Regions from separate parts of the Halomonas pelophila genome, predicted to be linked through region 1. Evidence: riboswitches for the same ligand, from Rfam matches in the RefSeq annotation. Region 1 holds a riboswitch; each other region holds the start of a gene.
What was found. Region 1 has a riboswitch for thiamine pyrophosphate ahead of ABE957_RS09995 (SLC5/6 family protein). Riboswitches for the same ligand answer to the same signal wherever they lie in the genome.
Positions count from the first base shown of each region.

Region 2: linked by a shared signal. The riboswitch ahead of ABE957_RS04340 (sodium:solute symporter family transporter) and the one ahead of ABE957_RS09995 (SLC5/6 family protein) in region 1 are both predicted to bind thiamine pyrophosphate.
Region 3: linked by a shared signal. The riboswitch ahead of tenA (thiaminase II) and the one ahead of ABE957_RS09995 (SLC5/6 family protein) in region 1 are both predicted to bind thiamine pyrophosphate.

Region 1 covers NZ_JBEGCI010000007.1:165,266-167,527, forward strand. The annotation lists gene ABE957_RS09995 (SLC5/6 family protein) at 1-835, opposite strand, end outside; TPP riboswitch at 825-944, opposite strand; gene ABE957_RS10000 (hypothetical protein) at 1,058-1,723, shown strand; gene ABE957_RS10005 (HNH endonuclease) at 1,781-2,262, shown strand, end outside.
Region 2 covers NZ_JBEGCI010000003.1:191,071-193,332, forward strand. The annotation lists gene ABE957_RS04340 (sodium:solute symporter family transporter) at 1-931, opposite strand, end outside; TPP riboswitch at 1,015-1,135, opposite strand; gene ABE957_RS04345 (ABC transporter ATP-binding protein) at 1,407-2,262, shown strand, end outside.
Region 3 covers NZ_JBEGCI010000003.1:42,180-44,441, reverse strand. The annotation lists gene ABE957_RS03650 (hypothetical protein) at 1-1,183, shown strand, start outside; TPP riboswitch at 1,344-1,465, shown strand; gene tenA (thiaminase II) at 1,534-2,202, shown strand.

The DNA of each region.
Region 1 (2,262 bases):
TGGCGGCCAGCATGCCGAGCCCGCCGATCACCATCACCACCAGCACGGTGATGCCGCCGCCGAGCCAGGCGCCGCGGCCCAGGGCACGGTCGTCCCGCGCCGCCCAGACCCGCTGCCAGTAGCCCTGATGAAAGAGGTTCGCCGCCGTCACCGCGATCACCAGGGTCAGCGCCACGGAGAGCGCATCGCCCGCCGGGATCGACGGCAGGGCCGCCGCCACCGGCATCTCGGGCAGGCGCGCAAGCGCCACCCCGCCGACCAGGGCCAGCAGGGCGATCAGCAGCCAGGCCTGCCAGCGGTCGGTGGCAAGGCTCGCCCGCAGCCCGCCCACTGCGGTGTAGAGCAGCGTGGAGATCGCCACGCCGATCACCACCAGCGCCGGTGGCACCTCGGAGAGCAGCGCGGTGATGGCCCCGACGGCGGTCAGCTCCGCGGCCAGGAAACAGGCCATGTAGAGCACGGAGACCAGCGACACCCAGCGCCGCACCCCGGCGCCATAGCAGGCCTCGGCGAACTCGCCGATGCTGCGCCCTTCCGGCAGGTGGCGGCGGATCGCCGGGCCATAGAGCCCCAGCACGATGAATGGCAGCGCCGAGCCCACGGCATAGCCGGCCAGCGCCAGCGGGCCGACGAAGGCGCCGATCTCGGGGGGCGCGAAGAGGATCCAGGCGCCCATCCCCGAGGCCAGGAAGGAAAGCCCCAGGGTCGAGGCACTCTGGGAGTTGCGCGCGGTGACGTAGTCGTCGAGGGGGCCATCGGCCCGGCGGGCCTTGAGGCCCAGGAATGCAAAGCACAGCAGCGCCGCGCCGAGCACGGCAGACGTCAGGACAGGCATGTCGCACTTCCTCCGCCGGTATGAACCGGATCAGGTTCCAGGGTCAGCGCCATGCGCTCTCTCAGCCCCGGCCGACGTGTGCGGCAGCGAGACTCCCCTGGCGACAGTGAATGGATTGTGGGATCGCGACTCAAGCCCGCGCCGTAACGGCCGATAGAGACAGGATCAAGGGGCATCATAACGTCGCCCCAGCGTGACGACCACCCGTGCCGGAGCCCCGAGATGCCCTACACCGAAGCCAAGGAACACGCCCCCGGACGCCTGCACGGGATCTTCGTCGATCCCTACAGCGCCTTCGACAACGCCGCCACCGAGCGCCTGCTGCATCTGCGCGTGGCGACCGAGGCGCTGATCCTGGCGCCGATGCACGAGGGTCGGCTGGTGCTGCGCGTCATCCACGGCTGGCAGAACGGCAGCTTCGAGCCCGCCGAGCTCTGCCACAGCGACCATCGGCTGGACTCCTTGGCCGCGCTGCGCCGGGTGGCCGACGACTACCGCCGGGCCTTCGAGGGTGGGCAGCCGCTGCCCTGCGACGGCACCGAGCTGCTCGCCAAGCCCCTGGCCCGGGCCCTCGCCGCCGCCGAGGCCGAAGGCCAGGCCCTCGACGAGGAGACCCGCACCATCCCCGCGCGCTGGCCCGCCTTCCGCCAGGGCCTGACCCTCTACACCTTCTTCAAGGTCTACCACCGTCTCACCTACAGCGAAGATGATGCCTACCGCGCGATTCGCTGCCAGACGCCGCAGGGGCAACGTGAGATCCACGAGTTCCACCTCGAGGAGGGCGAATTCGCCGTGGTGGCGCCCCGCGAGAATGAGAAAGCCGACAGCCTGCTGCTGCTGCACGAGAGCCAGCTGACGCCGGTGCTGCAGCTATTGGAGGAGTGTTAAATCACGAGGACTTGATTAGTATTTGTAGATACTAACTCTGCTTCTCAGGACGCCCCCTTGCTGAATATCGATCTCCGTATTCGACAAGCCGCATTCAAGAGGTTGGAGGCCATATCTCAAGCACCGTCCGGTGATGTGTCCTGGAATGCGATTGCCGAACCGCTGCCCTTCGATGATGGCGCTATCTACCTTGCCAGTCGCGCCATCGGCATCTTTAAGCCCAAACAGATGCCAGACGGCATCTTGAGCATCAAGACGGTCGTGCCCAAACAGGGCCGCACCAACATCTATGCCGATGGGACTAGCGATGAGGGTGGGTTCTGGTACTCGCTAGAGGCTGGCGGTCTGACGAAATCCGCTAATCGTCAGCTGATGATCAGCTACGAGAGAAAAGATCCCATCATTTACCTCATAGGAGTGGCGCCTGGACGCTATTTCCCGTTGTGGCCGTGCATTATCGATAGCGTCGACACCCAACAGGAAATATGTCACGTCAGCATGCATGACCATACTGACGTGTTACGTGATGTCGCTGAGCC
Region 2 (2,262 bases), on a different contig from region 1:
CGGGAATGTCGGCGAGCAGCACGCTGAACAGCGCCACCGAACCGTCGCCGGGCAGCCCCAGTCCCACGAACGCCAGGCCGAACAGGCCCATCACGAAGATCATCGGCGCGCTCAGAAGGCCCCCGAGCAGGAAGCCCAGGGCCACGGCGCGGTTGCTCTGGGCGGCGTAGACCCGTTGCCAGTTGCCCTGATAGAAGAGCCCGGTCAGCATCACGGCCAAAAAGAAGGTGAGGCCAGCTTTGAGCCCGCCCAGGTCGGTGATGTCCAGCAGCCGCGGCGCCGTCGCCTCGAGGCCGGCGAGGGTGGGTTTGAGGCCGCCGGCGGCCTGCCAGCCGACGATCAGCAGCACGGCGAGCAGCGGCAGGATCACGACCATCTGCACCTTGTCGGTGAAGATCGAGGCGCGCAGGCCACCGTACAGGGTGTAGAGCAGGGTGGCGGCCATCACCACCGAGCTGGTCGCCCAGAGCGGCACCGGCGCCAGCAGCCCGACCATCTTGGCGATGGCGGTGATCCCCGCGGCCAGGGAGATGAAGAGATAAAACAGCATGATCACCAGGGTGAAGGCGTACATGGGGCGCCCGTAGCGGCTCATCACGAACTCGGTGAGCGAGTGGCCGCCCGGCGAGAGCTCGCGCAGGCGCCGCCCCAGCGGAATCATCACCAGCCGTGGCGCCAGCGAGCCCAGCGCATAGCCGGCAATCGCGCCCAGCCCGCCCCAGGTGGCCGCCTGGGCGGGGCCGAACAGGATCCAGGTGCCCAGCGTCGAGGCCATCAGGGTCAGCACCGTGGCGGTGGCGCCCTGGCTGTTGCGGGCGATGATGAAGTCCTCGAGGCTCTCGGTGTGGCGGCGCGCGTAGAGCATGCCCGGCACGGCAAACAGCGCCGCGAAGGCGATGAGCCACCAGAAGGCATGAGTGGTCGGCAGCATGACGTTCTCCCTAGCATGGAAAGGCCCGGCGCGATGCCGAGCGTCGCTACGAGAGGACGCAGTTGCGTTGGGTGAGAAGCGTGGCCGGATGGCACTTCCTTCCCTTCGCCGGCATGATCCGGATCAGGTTCGAAGGGTTACCGGCCGTGTCGTCGATACACGGTGCCGGAATCTCAGTCCGCAAGGACTCCCCCAGGAATGCGCTCCAGCCTAGGGCCCCGGCGTCACGGGGTCAATACGGCGCGCGACGCCCGCATGAACGATGAGCATGCGAACTGTCTGGCTAGTGGCGTAAGATGGGAAGGTCGCGCCCGGGCGCGCAGGGCCCCGGCCACTGCTTGAGCTGGGGCTTGAACGGCGGCTTGAATTGCGCCGCGGCGCCCCCATCTCAGCGCCCCGTGTGTCGCGCCTCGAGCGTGTTTTTTCTGGCGGGTGCCGACACGGCATCCCATTCATTTTCTTTACGGGATCTTTCATGGCCGAACCGGCTCTTTCCATCCGTGGGTTGACCAAGGTCTACGGCAATGGCTTCGAGGCCCTCAAGGGCATCGACCTCGACGTCGCCCAGGGCGACTTCTACGCCCTGCTGGGCCCCAACGGCGCCGGCAAGTCGACCACCCTGGGCGTAGTCTGCTCGCTGGTGCAGAAGACCGCGGGGAAGATCTCGATCTTCGGCATCGACATCGACACCGACTTCGCCCGGGCCAAGTACCATCTCGGCGTGGTGCCCCAGGAGTTCAACTTCAGCCAGTTCGAGAAGGTCATCGACATCGTGCTGGCCCAGGCGGGCTACTACGGCATGTCGCGTCGCGAGGCGCTGCCCCGCGCCGAGGAGCTGCTCCGAGACCTGAGCCTGTGGGACAAGCGCAACGGCAGCGCGCGGATGCTCTCCGGCGGCATGAAGCGCCGGCTGATGATCGCCCGCGCGCTGATGCATCGCCCGAAGCTGCTGATCCTCGACGAGCCCACCGCCGGCGTCGACATCGAGCTGCGCCGCAGCATGTGGGAGTACATGCGCCGCATCAACCGGGAGGAGGGCGTCACCATCATCCTCACCACCCACTATCTCGAGGAGGCCGAGAGCCTCTGCCGCCGCGTGGGCATCATCAACCACGGCGAGATCATCCGCGACACCAGCGTGCGCGAGCTGCTCGCCGAGCTCGATACCGAGACCTTCCTGCTCGATCTCGCCCATCCGGTGGAGGCGGCCCCGGAGGTCGAGGGCTTCGAGATCAATCGCGTGGACGACGCCCAGCTGGCGGTGGTGGTGCATCGCGGCCAGCGCCTCAACGACGTCTTCGAGTCGCTCACCGAGCAGGGCATGCAGGTGA
Region 3 (2,262 bases), on a different contig from region 1:
TCTGGCCGGCACCCTGCGGTTGGATGGCCAGCTCGACCGGCTCGGCTTCCTCAATGCCTTCCTGCCTGACGAGCATGGCCTGGCCGTCCAGGGGGGCGGACGCCTGTCCCTCGACCTCGGCCTGGAAAGCGGCGAGGTGATGCTCGAGAGCCAGCTTCGCGTTAACTCCGACCGACTTGCCGTGCGCTTCCTGCACTACGAGGCCTTCGGCGACGGCTCGCTGGTGCTGGAGGCCAGCGACCCCGGCGCGCAGCTGCACCTCTCCCTGCCCCGCTTCGGCCTGCGCCGCCAGGAGGGAGGCGACGCGCTGATCGACGGCCGCCTGCTGGAGATCCAGAGCCGGGCGCGGAGCTTCGACCCGAGCGAGGGCCTGGAGGCACTCAGCACGCGCATCGACATGCCCGATGTGGCGGTACCGGACCTCGCCGCCTTCAATGACTACCTGCCCAAGGATGCCGGCATCGCCTTCCTGTCGGGCCAGGCGACGATGGCCACCCAGCTGCGACTCGAGGGCCTGTCGGCCGAGGGCAGCCTCTCGCTCACCGCCTCCGACGCCCGCCTCGCCTTCGATGAGCAGGTCCTGGAGGGCACCCTGGCGCTGGAGGCTCGCCTCTCCGAGGGCGACCTGGAGACGCTGCGCTTCGACGTCGCAGGCTCCACGCTGAGCCTGAGCGACATGCGCCTGGAGAACGCCGCCGGCGCCCTGACCCGCGGCTGGTGGGCGCGCCTCGAGGTCCCCGAGGGAGAGATGCGCTGGGTGGCACCGCTGGCGCTCGACGCCCGGCTCGACCTGGCCATGCGCGACAGCGGCCTGCTGGTCAACCTGTTCGTCGACTCGGCCCGGGAGAGAGGCTGGCTGCGCGACCGGCTGACCCTTGGCGAGGTGCGCGGCGAGGTGCGCGTGATGTTCGACGACGACACCCTGCGCCTGGAGGACCTCGCCGTGCGGGGTGGCAGTCGCCTGGAGCTGCTGGCCAACATCGCCCTGCGCGACGCCCAGCTGGCGGGCCGCGCCCTCGCCCGCTACGGGCCCTTTCGGCTGGGCATCGAGCTGGACGGCGAACGCCGTCGATGGCAGCTGCGCAACGTCCGCGACTGGTATGCCAGCGGCCGGCCCGCCAGCGAGCTGACCCTTCCCGAGCGCACGGAGTGGTTCGAGCTGCTGGACGCCGAGCCGGAATGACGCGCCGCGGCGCTACCCGGCAAGATGCCGGTGCAGTGATTCACGGCACCACGCCGTCCGGCCCTGTCGCCGGAGAACCGGTGCCGAAAGCCCCGGTAGTGGACGACACCGGAATCCCCGCAGAGGGTGGCAAGACGACGACAGGATGCTAGAGTAAGCGCTTCGCTTGACGGGGTGCCGGTAGAGCCGGCTGAGATGGCGCGGGGTGTGAAGACACCGAGCGCTGGTCCCGTGGAACCTGATCCGGCTAGTACCGGCGTAGGAATCAAGCGGTGACCCCTGCCTCGCGGCACCTTCTCCGGTCACCCTCTCCCGCCCCGCTTCCGGATCGCCCCCTGACCGGAGACACGATGGGCTACCGATTCGACGACCTTACCGCGGCCTGCCAGGACGACTGGGGCGCCTATATCGAGCACGACTTCGTGCGCCGGCTCGGCGATGCCACTCTCGAGGAAGGCGCCTTTCGCCACTACCTCCAGCAGGACTACCTGTTCCTGATCCACTTCGCCCGGGCCTACGCCCTGGCCGCCTACAAGAGCCGCGACCTCAGCGAGCTGCGCCACGCCTTCGAGGGCCTCAAGACCATCCTCGACGTGGAGCTGGGGCTGCACGTGGACTACTGCCGCGGCTGGGGCATCTCCGAGCAGGACCTGGCGCGCCTGCCGGAGGCCCGCGCTACGCTTGCCTACACGCGCTACGTGCTGGACACCGGCCATCGCGGCGACCTGCTCGACCTGCACGTGGCCCTCGCCCCCTGCCTGGTCGGCTACGGCGAGATCGCCCAGTGGCTCAATGGCCGCGCCACCACGGTGCGCGGCGAGGCGAACCCCTATGACGCCTGGATCGCCATGTACGAGAGCGAGGCCTTCCAGCAGGCCATGGCGGACGAGCGCGCCTGGCTCGACGCCCGGCTGGCGGAGGTGACGCCGGCGCGCTTCGCCGAGCTCACCGCGGTGTTCCGCGACGCCACCCGGCTCGAGATCGACTTCTGGCAGATGGGGCTAGATCAGCGCCTCTGAGCTGGCCCTACCTGACGTCCCGGGCTGGTTCTGGTCAGGCCGCCCACCCACGGGATAGAA